Regions from separate parts of the Petroclostridium xylanilyticum genome, predicted to be linked through region 3. Evidence: a T-box and tRNA genes for the amino acid it is inferred to sense, from the RefSeq annotation. Region 3 holds a T-box; the other regions hold tRNA genes.
What was found. A T-box is a leader RNA that pairs with one kind of tRNA and senses whether it is charged. The one in region 3 lies ahead of ileS (isoleucine--tRNA ligase), so its partner is inferred to be a tRNA-Ile.
Positions count from the first base shown of each region.

Region 1: it has a tRNA-Ile gene. The T-box ahead of ileS (isoleucine--tRNA ligase) is inferred to sense a tRNA for this amino acid. The anticodon was not compared.
Region 2: it has a tRNA-Ile gene. The T-box ahead of ileS (isoleucine--tRNA ligase) is inferred to sense a tRNA for this amino acid. The anticodon was not compared.

Region 1 is NZ_NPML01000007.1:69,389-74,170, forward strand. Features, by position in the region: gene CIB29_RS03565 (TSUP family transporter) at 1-103, opposite strand, end outside; RNA gene rnpB (RNase P RNA component class A) at 258-610, opposite strand; gene CIB29_RS03575 (Nif3-like dinuclear metal center hexameric protein) at 699-1,808, opposite strand; gene CIB29_RS03580 (tRNA (adenine(22)-N(1))-methyltransferase) at 1,821-2,561, opposite strand; tRNA gene CIB29_RS03585 (tRNA-Ile) at 2,715-2,791, opposite strand; tRNA gene CIB29_RS03590 (tRNA-Asn) at 2,802-2,877, opposite strand; gene CIB29_RS03595 (hypothetical protein) at 2,943-3,173, opposite strand; gene rpoD (RNA polymerase sigma factor RpoD) at 3,282-4,358, opposite strand; gene dnaG (DNA primase) at 4,388-4,782, opposite strand, start outside.
Region 2 is NZ_NPML01000019.1:505,190-509,971, forward strand. Features, by position in the region: rRNA gene CIB29_RS14520 (23S ribosomal RNA) at 1-2,410, opposite strand, end outside; tRNA gene CIB29_RS14525 (tRNA-Ile) at 2,633-2,709, opposite strand; tRNA gene CIB29_RS14530 (tRNA-Ala) at 2,713-2,788, opposite strand; rRNA gene CIB29_RS14535 (16S ribosomal RNA) at 3,067-4,585, opposite strand.
Region 3 is NZ_NPML01000031.1:34,346-39,127, reverse strand. Features, by position in the region: gene ileS (isoleucine--tRNA ligase) at 1-2,096, opposite strand, end outside; T-box leader at 2,164-2,406, opposite strand; gene CIB29_RS18150 (M15 family metallopeptidase) at 2,515-3,453, opposite strand; gene CIB29_RS18145 (iron-containing alcohol dehydrogenase) at 3,719-4,782, opposite strand, start outside.

The DNA.
Region 1 (4,782 bases), on a different contig from region 3:
ACATTACCTTTCCATTCATTAAAAACGTTATCACTGCCGCAATATTGGAAGACAAATTAACAATTTTTGCATTTCCTGAAGCTGTTGTAAGGCTAAAACCCATATAAGGCATCTCAAAACTCTATGTCAAAATATTAGAATATTATTCACCTTTTTTATAGAGGAATATGTATTAATAGCGATATACAGATATGTAAATTGAATTCAGGTTTATATACAGCAAAAAACGCCCGATTTCGGACGTTTTTCACATATTTTAAGCGAGCAAGTCTATAAGCCGAGTTCTGTATTCGATAGTCATCTATCTAGACCATACATTACTGCATGGCTCAAGCCACCTACCCGGGAGAACGTCGGGCCAACTTAACTCTCCCCTATACGGTGTTGCTCCAGGTGGGGTTTACATAGCAGACTAGTCGCCTAGCCGCTGGTGAGCTCTTACCTCACCTTTCCACCCTTACCATTTGGTATACAAATGGCGGTATATCTCTGTTGCACTTTCCTTGGAGTCGCCTCCACCGGGTGTTACCCGGCACCCTGCCCTATGGAGCTCGGACTTTCCTCATGTGCGGCCTTTCGGCACTGCACACGCGACTATCTGACTTACTCGTTTTATATTCATTTTTAGCTCATTTTTTGAGCGCAGAAAATATGTTAACATGTTTTAAACCAATTGTCAAATGTAATTTTATTCCTTTTCATACTATTCTAAAAATACCCTGATTTGATTGAGCCGAAAAAATTTTAATACCTTTATTTTGGTATGTATCATTTAAATAATTCATTAAAAATGGAACAACAATATTTTCAGTTTCATAATGTCCGGCATCAATTAAATTGAGTCCGTTCTGCTGTGCAAATTGCGCTTCGTGATATTTAACATCCCCAGTGATATATACATCAGCTTTTTGTTTTACACAGGCAGATATAAAATCCGCCCCACTTCCTGTACAAATTGCAACCTTAGATATAATACTTTTTTCATTTCCTATATATTTTATGTATTCAATATTTAACGTGTTTTTTACGAGTTTGATAAACTCACTGAAAGTCATTTCATTTTCCAAAGTCCCTATTCTTCCTATGCCAACAGCCTCTCCTTCAATTTCAAGAGGGTAAATGTCATATGCAACTTCTTCATACGGATGCACTTCAAGCATAGCTTTTATCACTTTACCCACTTTGTCTTGCGGTACAATTGTTTCAAGTCGGTATTCTTCGGCTTTTTCTACTTGCCCTTGCTTTCCGATAAAGGGGTTAGTACCTTCAAGGGGTTTAAAAGTTCCGGTTCCTTTAGTCATAAACGTGCAATGGCTGTAGTCCCCGATCCATCCTGCCCCTTCTTTTGCCATTGCTTCTCTTACTGCATCTTGATATCCGTCAGGTATAAAAACTACAATTTTTTTTAATTGTACGTTTTTTAATGCTTTGAGCACCTTAACATTATTGAGCTGCAATCTTGATGCAAGAACGTCATTTAAGCCGCCTTTAGCAATATCTAAATTGGTATGTGCAGCATATACCGAAATATCATTCTTTATTAGGTTGCAAACCATCTGTCCTGTATAATCGTCCATGGTTATCTTTTTCAATGGCTTAAAAATTATTGGATGATGTGCAATAATTAAATCAATCTTTTTTTCAACAGCTTCTTTGACTACTTCTAAAGTTACATCAAGTGTAACCATGATATTCTTGATTTCCTTTTGATAATCGCCAATTAATAACCCTACATTATCCCAGGACTCTGCCAAATTTAGAGGTGCCAGCTTTTCAATTTTCTCTATAATTTCTCTGCATTTTACCATTGTCTGCACTCCTTATCCAATCAAGCAGTTTATGCTTTCATATTCCTTTAATCTTATCTGACAATCTGCAAGCCGTGTTAATGCGTTTTCAGAATGATTATTTTGCAGTTGTTTAATAATTTTTTTCATTTCATTTATTTTTATTGCCAGTAATTTTTTCAAAAGAGGGTCCTTCTTCTCAATAAGCTTCTTGCCGATATAATGGTAAATTTCTTTTTCTATTTTTTCTTTTCCATGTTCGGCTACAATTACATTATATATCTTGTCCCCTTCTGAAGCTAATTCTTCATCAACTATTTTATAACCATTTTCTGAAAGCCATATCCTTACTTCCTCATGTCCAATCATAGGTTGAAGGATCAATTTGTTAACATTTCTAAGAACAGGTTCAGATACTGACAGAATTTCAGTAATGAGCACCCCACCCATTCCTGCAATAATAATAGTATCAACTTCTCCGCTTTCTACTTTTTCCAAACCGTTACCCAGCCTGACATCTATTTTATGCATTAATCCATATTTTTTTATATTAGCAGCGGCCTTTTCTACCGGTCCCTTTCTAATATCAGAAGCAATCACATATTCAGCAATGCCTTTGCTTATAAGATATATAGGAATATACGCATGATCAGTACCAATATCAGCTACCCTTGCACCCACCGGAACTTTATTGGCAATAAGCTGAAGCCGTGGAGAAAGCTTAAGTAACGAAGAAGTGTATTGATCTTTTAATAAGTTATCCTGTATTCTCAATTCTCCATTCTCCATTCCCGATTTTATGTATTAAATTTACCTATATGATGCTCCTTACCCTTCACAAGGCATGTAAAATATTTAGTGTTGTTTATCTAAAAAAGCCAGATAATGAACCTCACGTCCAATACCTGGCTTATGCTAATTCTATATTGGTGGGCCTTCAGGGACTCGAACCCCGGACCAACCGGTTATGAGCCGGTTGCTCTAACCAACTGAGCTAAAGGCCCAAAAAAATAATGGCTCCTCAAGTAGGACTCGAACCTACGACCCTGCGGTTAACAGCCGCATGCTCTACCGACTGAGCTATTGAGGAACATCCCAATAAATATTATACAATCATATTAAATGTTTTGCAATATCAAAGTAAAATTTTTTTATTTATTTTCCATTTCCGGTATTATTATTGTGCAACGCACTATCCATTGGTTCACCTTTATACTTAATCAATAATTCCCTTAACTGACTTGCTTGTTCAGCTTCTCGTTCAGCAAACTTTTTAAATACCGAACTTATTTCACCTTCTTTTATTCTTTTTGAATACATTTCAAAATCTCTTACTGCTTCCTGGGTATTAAGCCATGCTCTTTCAAGGCAATCAATAGCATCCATTGCAACATCACCTCCTAATATTTTTATTTTATACATCTTTGGCTGTTTTATACCATTACATACAAGAAGATTAAAAGGCTCGATTGACAGTTAGGTCAATCGAGCCTTTTAATCCAGATAATCTTTTAGTTTTTTACTTCTACTAGGATGTCTCAACTTCCTTAGTGCTTTTGCTTCAATCTGTCTAATTCTTTCCCGGGTAACGTTAAACTCTTTTCCCACTTCTTCAAGTGTTCTTGCTCTACCATCATCCAATCCAAATCTCAACCTTAATACTTTTTCTTCTCTAGGGGTAAGTGTATCTAAAACATCTATAAGCTGTTCTTTTAATAGTGTAAATGATGCTGCTTCAGCAGGTGCAGGAGCATCATCGTCGGGTATAAAGTCTCCTAAATGGCTGTCTTCTTCTTCCCCTATAGGCGTCTCCAAAGATACAGGTTCTTGTGCTATCTTCATGATCTCTCTGACTTTATCAATAGACATCCCCATTTCTTTAGCAATTTCTTCAGGCTGCGGTTCCCGGCCAAGCTCCTGCAGCAATTGCCTGGAAACACGTATTAATTTGTTGATGGTTTCTACCATATGAACCGGAATTCTGATAGTCCTTGCCTGGTCGGCAATTGCCCTGGTAATCGCCTGGCGTATCCACCAGGTTGCATAAGTACTAAACTTATATCCTTTTTTATAATCAAATTTTTCTACAGCCTTAATCAGCCCTAAATTCCCCTCCTGAATCAAATCAAGAAACAACATTCCGCGTCCAACATATCGTTTAGCAATACTTACAACAAGCCTTAAGTTTGCTTCAGCTAAACGCCTCTTCGCTTCCTGATCTCCTTTTTCCATTCTCTGGGCTAACTCAATTTCTTCCTCAGGAGTAAGTAGAGGGACTTTCCCAATTTCTTTCAGGTACATTCTTACCGGGTCATCTATGCTTATCCCTTCAGGAATACTTAAATCCAGATCTTCTTCAGTAATCTGAATGTCTTCCAACTCCTGCTCTATATCTCCAACAATTTCAATACCCATATTTTCAATCGTTTCATAAACTTTCTCTATTTGATCTGGATCCAGTTCAATTTCCTCAAGGGTATCCATTATTTCTTTATAGGTAAGCATTCCCTTGCTTTTTCCTCTATCTACCAACTCTTTGATGATAGCTTTTTTGCTTTCAGTTGATTTCATTTACTGTTGTCCCTCCTTCCAGTTCATGATTATTTTTGTTTGTATTCTATTAATAACGTATGTAATTTTTCAACATTCCCTTCTTTTAGACTTATCTTAATTTTTTGCATATTTTTTTCTTTATTTATCGTTTCAATAAGTTCAACTGCGGCTTTAAGATTGTCTTCAAAATTTGGTTCTATTTGAAATATAGAAGTAGCTGTTTTAATTTCCTCACCTTCAAATCTGGAGACTATTTGAGCAGGGTCAACTGCTTCATCTTTTTCTCTTAATGCGTATATAATTGTTGCAATCTTTACATGCAGGTCGTCAGAAAAATCGTCGGGCCTTATTAATTCCCTAACCTTATTAAATACAAACTTGTCATAACATAATACATTGATTAGCATCCTTTCAGCATTTATTAATCTTGTGTTTACAATAT
Region 2 (4,782 bases), on a different contig from region 3:
GGGAGATAAGCCTGTTATCCCCAGGGTAGCTTTTATCCGTTGAGCGACGGCAATTCCACTCTCTTACCGCCGGATCACTAACTCCAACTTTCGTTACTGCTCGACCTGTCCGTCTCGCAGTTAGGCTAGCTTTTGCGTTTACACTCTTTGCGCGATTTCCGACCGCGCTGAGCTAACCTTTGAGCGCCTCCGTTACCTTTTAGGAGGCGACCGCCCCAGTCAAACTGCCCACCTGACAGTGTCCCATACCCGGCTTACGGGTACTGGTTAGAATTTCGGTATCTCAAGAGTGGTATCCCAACGTCGACTCCATATACACTGGCGTGCATATTTCTTAGTCTCCCACCTATCCTGTACATGAAATACCAAAATCCAATATCAGGCTGCAGTAAAGCTCCATGGGGTCTTTCCGTCTAGTCGCGGGTAACCAGCATCTTCACTGGTACTACAATTTCGCCGGGCGCGCTGTTGAGACAGTGCCCAAGTCGTTACGCCATTCGTGCGGGTCAGAACTTACCTGACAAGGAATTTCGCTACCTTAGGACCGTTATAGTTACGGCCGCCGTTTACTGGGGCTTAAGTTCAAAGCTTCGCTCTTCGCTAACCTTTCCCCTTAACCTTCCAGCACCGGGCAGGCGTCAGCCCCTATACGTCGTCTTTCGACTTAGCAGAGACCTGTGTTTTTGCTAAACAGTCGCTTGGGCCTATTCTCTGCGGCCTGGTCTCCCAGGCACCCCTTCTCCCGAAGTTACGGGGTCAATTTGCCGAGTTCCTTAACAACGCTTCTCCCGTTCGTCTTAGGATTCTCTCCTCACCTACCTGTGTCGGTTTGCGGTACGGGCACCTCACCAATATGCAAGCTTTTCTTGTCAGTGTAGATTCATCTGCTTCGCTACTTGTTTTCGCTCCCTTTCGCCACACTCTACCAACGGTGTGGTCAGACTATCTTCCTGCGTCCCTTGCATACTTTTCGGCTTCGGTGGTTACGGAATTTCAACCGTATGTGCATCGACTACGCCTTCCGGCCTCGCCTTAGCTCCCGACTTACCTTGAGCGGACGAACCTTCCTCAAGAAACCTTAGGCTTTCGACGATTATGATTCTCACATAATTCTCGCTACTCATTCCGGCATTCTCACTTCTATCTCGTCCACATGTCCTTTCGGTCATGCTTCTGCCTACCATAGAAAGCTCCCCTACCATACTTGCGTATCCAAAGCTTCGGTATAGGTTTTAGCCCCGTTACATTTTCGGCGCAGAATCACTCGACCAGTGAGCTATTACGCACTCTTTGAATGAATGGCTGCTTCTAAGCCAACATCCTGGTTGTTTTAGCAACTCCACATCCTTTACCACTTAAACCTATTTGGGGACCTTAGCTGTTGGTCTGGGCTGTTTCCCTTTTGACTATGAAACTTATCTCCCATAGTCTGACTCCCGGACATCATCTCTATGGCATTCAGAGTTTGATAGGGTTCGGTAACCGGATAAGGCCCCTAGCCCATTCAGTGCTTTACCTCCATAAGATTAATCCGAGGCTAGCCCTAAAGCTATTTCGGGGAGAACCAGCTATCTCCGAGTTCGATTGGAATTTCTCCGCTACCCACAGCTCATCCCCCACTTTTTCAACAGTGGTGGGTTCGGACCTCCACGAGACTTTACTCCCGCTTCATCCTGTCCATGGGTAGGTCACCCGGTTTCGGGTCGTATGCATGCAACTTTACGCGCTCTTCACACTCGGTTTCCCTACGGCTTCGGTGCTTAACACCTTAACCTCGCTGCATACATACACTCGCCGGACCGTTCTACAAAAAGTACGACATCGCACCTTAATGTGCTTTGTCTGCTTGTAAACACAGGGTTTCAGGTTCTCTTTCACTCCCCTCCCGGGGTTCTTTTCACCTTTCCCTCACGGTACTTTCCTCTATCGGTCATTAGGTAGTATTTAGGCTTGGGAGGTGGTCCTCCCTGCTTCCCACCGGATTTCACGTGCCCGATGGTACTCTGGATCCTGATGGCTCACTTTTGCTTTCGCATACGGGACTTTTACCCCCTGTGGTCTACCTTTCCAGGTAGTTCTGCTAGCTCCTGTGATGCCGTCTTCAGTCCTCAACCCCAAAGGTATTTCTACCCCCGGTTTGGCCTTTTCCCCTTTCGCTCGCCACTACTTAGGGAATCGATGTTTCTTTCTTTTCCTCCGCCTACTTAGATGTTTCAGTTCAGCGGGTATTCCCCCGCATAGCTATGGATTTACTATACGGTGACCGGATATTGCTCCGGCCGGGTTCCCCCATTCGGATATCTGCGGGTCTTAGGCTATTTGCGCCTCACCGCAGCTTTTCGCAGCTTATCACGTCCTTCTTCGGCTCCTAATGCCAAGGCATCCACCCTGCGCTCTTTCTAGCTTGACCATTTGTTTTAGTGTGGAGTGGGAAGTGGATAGTGGGGAGTTCCCTCCTCCAGTCCTTACTTCCTTATCCTTCACTTTTTGAACATTCTGGTGTTCTCCTGTTTTTAGAATTATATGAGTAAAGTTTTCCTTTGAAATTACAGTGTAATACAGTGTTCTCCACTGCAGTTACCCTATGATCTTTTCCTCATGTCTTTACATTGTTTAGTTTTCAAGGTACATTTGGTGGGCTTAAGTGGACTCGAACCACCGACCTCACGCTTATCAGGCGTGCGCTCTAACCGGCTGAGCTATAAGCCCATGTGGTGGAGATGAGGAGAATCGAACTCCTGACCCCCTGCTTGCAAGGCAGGTGCTCTCCCAGCTGAGCTACACCCCCACAGTTATTGCGGTCAGTGACTTTGTCACTTAACCCTACATTAATTTAATTAATCATTAACAATTCTATTGAAAAACCTTTTATTAGCTTCATGCTTTCATGGGTAATGTTTTTTCCCCACTCCCCACTATTCACTGTCCACTAATGAATTGGTCTTTCAAAATTAAACAGCGTAAGCGTTCTCAGACATTACTTATCGTAATGTATCGACCATAGGATTCGTTCCTTACTTGAATAATTATTAATTATTAATTATTAATTGGAACTTCTCTCCTTAGAAAGGAGGTGATCCAGCCGCACCTTCCGATACGGCTACCTTGTTACGACTTCACCCCAATCATCGGCCCCACCTTCGACTGCTGCCTCTTCCGTTAGCTCACAGGCTTCGGGTGTTACCGACTCTCATGGTGTGACGGCCGGTGTGTACAAGGCCCGGGAACGTATTCACCGCGGCATGCTGATCCGCGATTACTAGCAATTCCGACTTCATGTAGGCGAGTTGCAGCCTACAATCTGAACTGGGACTGCTTTTGGGGATTTGCTCCACCTCACGGTCTTGCTTCCCTTTGTTGACAGCCATTGTAGTACGTGTGTAGCCCAGGACATAAGGGGCATGATGATTTGACGTCGTCCCCACCTTCCTCCGATTTGTCACCGGCAGTCTCGCTAGAGTGCCCAACTTAATGCTGGCAACTAACAACAAGGGTTGCGCTCGTTGCGGGACTTAACCCAACATCTCACGACACGAGCTGACGACAACCATGCACCCCCTGTCTCAGTGTTCCCGAAGGCACTCCCCTATCTCTAGAGGATTCACCGGATGTCAAGCCCTGGTAAGGTTCTTCGCGTTGCTTCGAATTAAACCACCTACTCCACTGCTTGTGCGGGCCCCCGTCAATTCCTTTGAGTTTCAACCTTGCGGCCGTACTCCCCAGGTGGGATACTCATTGTGTTAACTCCGGCACAGAAGGGGTCGATACCTCCTACACCTAGTATCCATCGTTTACGGCGTGGACTACCAGGGTATCTAATCCTGTTCGCTCCCCACGCTTTCGCGCCTCAGCGTCAGTTACAGTCCAGCAAGACGCGTTCGCCACTGGTGTTCCTCCTAATATCTACGCATTTCACCGCTACACTAGGAATTCCGCTTCCCTCTCCTGCACTCAAGATATGCAGGTTCAAATGCAGCCCCGGGGTTGAGCCCCGGTATTTCACATCTGACTTGCTTACCCGCCTACACGCCCTTTACACCCAGTAATTCCGGACAACGCTCGCCACCTACGTATTACCGCGGCTGCTGGCACGTAGTTAGCCGTGGCTTCCTCCTTAGGTACCGTCATCTTTCGTCCCTAAAGACAAGAGTTTACGATCCGAAGACCTTCTTCCTCCCCGCGGCGTTGCTGCGTCAGGGTTTCCCCCATTGCGCAACATTCCCCACTGCTGCCTCCCGTAGGAGTCTGGGCCGTGTCTCAGTCCCAATGTGGCCGGTCACCCTCTCAGGTCGGCTACTGATCATCGCCTTGGTAGGCCGTTACCCTGCCAACTAGCTAATCAGACGCGAGGCCATCTTATACCGGATTGCTCCTTTGGTCATCACGACATGCGTCCTGATGACTTTATGCGGTATTAGCACATCTTTCGATGTGTTATCCCCCTGTATAAGGCAGGTTCCTCACGCGTTACTCACCCGTCCGCCGCTAAGGTATCTTAGGTTTCCCTTCAATACCTCCGCTCGACTTGCATGTGTTAGGCACGCCGCCAGCGTTCGTCCTGAGCCAGGATCAAACTCTCAATATATGTTCACGGTTCACAGGTCACGGTTCACTGTTCACTGAACCTCTTCTGTCAACCCAATCTGTTCCCCGTTATATATTAATCGTTCAATTTAGCTCATAAACTATTACTAACTTACTTTATTAAGTACGCTAGGTTTACTCATTTTTTGTTCACACTTTCACTCTCACCGCTCACTTCTGTGAACTGTGAACCGTGAA
Region 3 (4,782 bases):
TAATTATCCAGATTTTTTTCTACCATTGCAACCAGTGAATGCAGCCTGGATAAAATCCATTTATCAATTACCTGTAATTTGTCATATTCTAATTTATAATTATTTGGATTAAACTTATCAATATTTGCATACAGTACAAAGAAGGCATAGGTATTCCACAAGGTCCCCATAAATTTTCTTTGTCCTTCGCTTACCGCTTCTTCATAGAAACGGCTGGGCAGCCATGGTGCACTGCTTGTGTAGAAATACCAGCGGACTGCATCCGCCCCCTGCTTGTCAAGTATTGTCCATGGGTCTACCACATTTCCCTTGTGCTTGCTCATTTTCTGCCCATCCTTATCCTGCACATGGCCTAAGACGATAACGTTCTTATATGACGGCTCGTCAAATATGAGGGTTGAAATGGCAAGCAAGGTGTAGAACCACCCCCTCGTCTGGTCTACTGCTTCACTGATAAAATCTGCCGGGAAATTCTGTTCAAAGATTTCCTTATTCTCAAAGGGATAATGCCATTGTGCAAAAGGCATAGATCCGGAATCAAACCAGCAATCAATTACCTCACTTACTCTTTTCATGGTTCCGGTTTTACACTCGGGGCAATTCAAATATACATTGTCAATATATGGCTTGTGCAGTTCAATGTTTTCAGGAACATTTTGGCCCATTTCCTTTAACTCGTCAATACTTCCTACAACATGACGGTGTCCGCATTCACACTCCCAGATAGGCAGCGGAGTTCCCCAGTATCTTTCACGGCTTAAGCCCCAGTCAATTACATTTTCAAGGAAGTTTCCAAAACGTCCATCTTTAATGTTGTCAGGCAGCCAGTTAATCTTATTATTATTCTTTAACAGATTTTCTTTTACAGCGGTCATTTTGATAAACCATGTATCGCGGGCATAATACAATAACGGTGTGTCACATCTCCAGCAGAACGGATAGGCGTGTTCGTAATCTACCGCCTTATATAAAAGATTTCTTCCATCTAAATTTTTTATGATAAGCGGGTCTGCGTCTTTAACGAAAACACCCTTCCATGGTTCTACGCTGTCTACAAATTCTCCCTGCTCATTAACAAGCTGAACAAAAGGAAGGTCGTATGCTCTTCCTACTTTCGCGTCGTCTTCACCAAAAGCCGGGGCAGTGTGTACAATCCCTGTACCGTCAGTCAATGTTACGAAATTGTCTGCTACCACATAGTAGGCTTTTTTCTCCGGCTTTACAAAATCAAACAGCGGTTCATATTCCATACCTACCAAATCTTTACCCAGCATTTTTTCCTGCACTTCAAATTCCTCATTTAATACTGTTGGTGCCAGTGCCTCTGCCAGAATATACACTTCATCTGCACACTTTGCTTTTATATAAGTCTCACCCGGATTTACTGTAAGGGCAACGTTGGAAGGCAATGTCCATGGTGTAGTCGTCCACGCCATCAGGTATACCTGCTTTTGTCCTTTTACCTGGAATTTAACATATATGGATGGGTCTTTTACATCTTTATAGCCCTGTGCAACTTCATGGCTGGAAAGAGCAGTCCCACAGCGAGGACAATAGGGCACAATTTTATGTCCCTTATATAATAAACCTTTATCCCATATTTGTTTCAATGCCCACCACACAGATTCAATATAGTTATTGTCATAGGTGATATAGGGATTATCCATATCTACCCAGAACCCTACACGGTCACTCATCTTTTCCCATTCTTTTTGGTACTTCCATACACTTTTCTTACATTCCTTGATAAAAGGTTCTACCCCGTATTTTTCGATTTCGGGTTTACCGTCAATCCCCAACTGCTTTTCTACTTCCAATTCTACAGGGAGACCATGGGTATCCCATCCTGCTTTACGGAGCACCTTATATCCCTTCATGGTTTTGTATCTTGGGATAATATCTTTCATTACACGGGTTAAAATGTGGCCGATATGAGGCTTTCCATTAGCGGTAGGCGGACCGTCATAGAAAGTAAAAGTAGGCGCATTCTCCCTCATTTTTATGCTTTTTTCAAAAATATTATTTTCTTTCCAGTATTTTAATACTTCTAATTCCCTATCGCCAAAATTAAGGTTGGTCGATACTTTTTCATACATGTAAATACCTCCATTCCTTTACATAACTAATCATTAACTTTCAAGCAATAAAAAAACCTTTCATCCATAACAGGACGAAAGGGTATTTCCGCGGTACCACCTGATTTGATACATAGCGTATCCATCTCACCACATACAGCCTCAATCTATATGCTTCCCATATAACGTCGGGATTACGACAAAACCTACTATGGTTCGGCCTGCTGCTCCAGAGTGATCTTCAATATTTGCTACCTCGGATTGGGCTTCCACCATCCCCAACTCGCTGAACCTTCAACAAATATCTACTCTTCTCTTTCTTTGCATTTATAAACCAATATTATATTTTAAACTCATTGTAATATATTTTAAGACAAAATATTTCATTTGTAAAGATTTTTGTAAAAAATTTTTTAAAAAAGCACTCTTTATGGCATTTTTATTCCAACGCTTTTTCAATCAGCCAAATATAGTTTTTTATGACAGCATCTTCAGAAGGCAATCCGTCATACCATGGCTTCCCAGCGGCAGGTTCATCCGCAAAGTACCGGGATTTCAGGGTCAACTCCGGCCGGTATTCGAAATGCAGGATATCAAAATGCCCCCATTTGCCACCCCAAATAAAATTGTTCTTTTCAAAAATCTGCACAATTTCCCGCGGATAGGAATTTAACCTTCTTTCTCCTTCCTTCCGTGAAGTCCACTTCCAGTAATCCCTTTTATCACTTGCAAGGTCAATCGCAATCCCAAAGGAGTGAGCACTTAATTGATTGGTTCCTGCAATAACACGGTAGTTAAAAGTACCGCTCGCCGGAAATACACAAGAACGGATGTCCTGCCGCTTTTCGGTCAGCAGCACAAGCTCTTTCATAACTGACTGCAAAGCTTCGGCTGCTTTATTGTTACGGTTAAAGGAATAGTTTTTATAACCGACCTTTACAGGTATAAGATTCTTCTCTACCTGTCCTTTGGAACCACCATAGACCTCTTTCAACAAGGCATATACCCTGGCACGTCCGGGATCAAAATCTTCAGCCATCAGGTTTGTAATATCCGAGAGGGGATAAATCTGCTCCATCATGTCTTGCAAATCCGCATTGGCCAGTTTTTCATTATGGTTCTTCTCCTTTTTATCGTCGTAAAGGATGCGTTTTCCTGATTTCATTATCACATATACACTGCCGTTTATCTCTCTTTTCACATCGGTAATATACTCGGGGTAAGCCATCATCAAGCACAAAAGGTCCCGCTTCATGGTCACATCATAACTCGCGGTACGAGAATCCATCGAAGCAATATTCTGCATCGTTTCTTTTTCCTCACAGCCTGCAACAGCAAACAAACACAGCAACATTACAAAAATAGTTATCTTTTTCATAACCTTTCCACCCCTTCATATAATGTTAATTCGCCAACTTCACAATATCCTTTTATCCCTTACTATTTTATTAAATTAAAATTCCATATTTTCCTTAATTTTTATTTTATATTATGGCATAATAAACCAATCGTTAGCAGAGTCGCCTCTTGAAACGAGATGATGTATGCGGAATACCCACAAAAGAAAAAGAGATAGGTTGTCCCGTAACCTATCTCTTTCCATGTATTTATTTAAAAATGATGGTCCTAATTATTTCCTAAATCTACAATCTATTCAATAGCAATTGCTTGATATGTTCTTTTCCCAACTTAACAGGATTATTTTTATTTCCTGACTTTTCAACAATTTTATCTAAATCATTCTTGGATATGCCATACTCACTTAATCGTGGAATTTTAAGTAATTTAATCCATTCTTCAATTTTTTGCACCAGTTGGTTGCAGCACCTGTCAACATCCTTTTCATCCAAGTCCGACAGCATAGCTCCTACTTTTGCGTATTTTTCCAGATACTTGTTTCCCACTTCCCCTGCTTGACGCAAAAGATGAATATTCATCTTAACGGCCTCTCCTATTAATGTGCCGCAAACCACTCCATGCGGTATATCAAAATAACCGCCTATTGGACCTGCCAATCCATGCACAACACCTAAGCCGGCATTTGCAAGTACAATACCGGACATCAGGGATGCATACGCCATCCCGCCCCGCACACTGACATTTTCCATATCCGTTGTACATGCAGGAACTAAGTTTTCTTTCACATATTCCAACCCGTTAAAAGCGAGTGCATCAGTCATTGGAGACGCTTCCGTAGATACATAAGCTTCAAGCAACTGAGTAAACGCATCTAACCCACTTGCAGCTGTTACACTTGGCGGACAGGATATTGCAAGTGCCGGGTCCAGCATTGCAACATCAGGTACAAAATTGTCGTGCCGCAACGAACTTTTAAATCCGTTTTCACCAATTTTACTGAGTACTGCATTTTTTGTTGCTTCACTGCCAGTTCCCGCAGTTGTTGGTACAGCAACAAAAGGCACTTTTATGCCGTTATGTTTTTTTTCACTTCCTACACCTTCAAGATATTCCATTACTGAATCACTTTGAGGCAACATGGCGGAAATCGCTTTTCCAGCATCCAGCACACTTCCTCCACCAATGGCTACTACCACATCAACATGCTCTTTTCTATATTTATCAACTGCCTCATCTACCAACTCCGGTGAAGGTTCTCCTTTAACCGAAATACTAAACGTTTGGATTGAACGCTCCTTTAAGCGATTAAGCAGTTCGTCAAATTTGCCTGTCCTACGAAGTGAAGAGC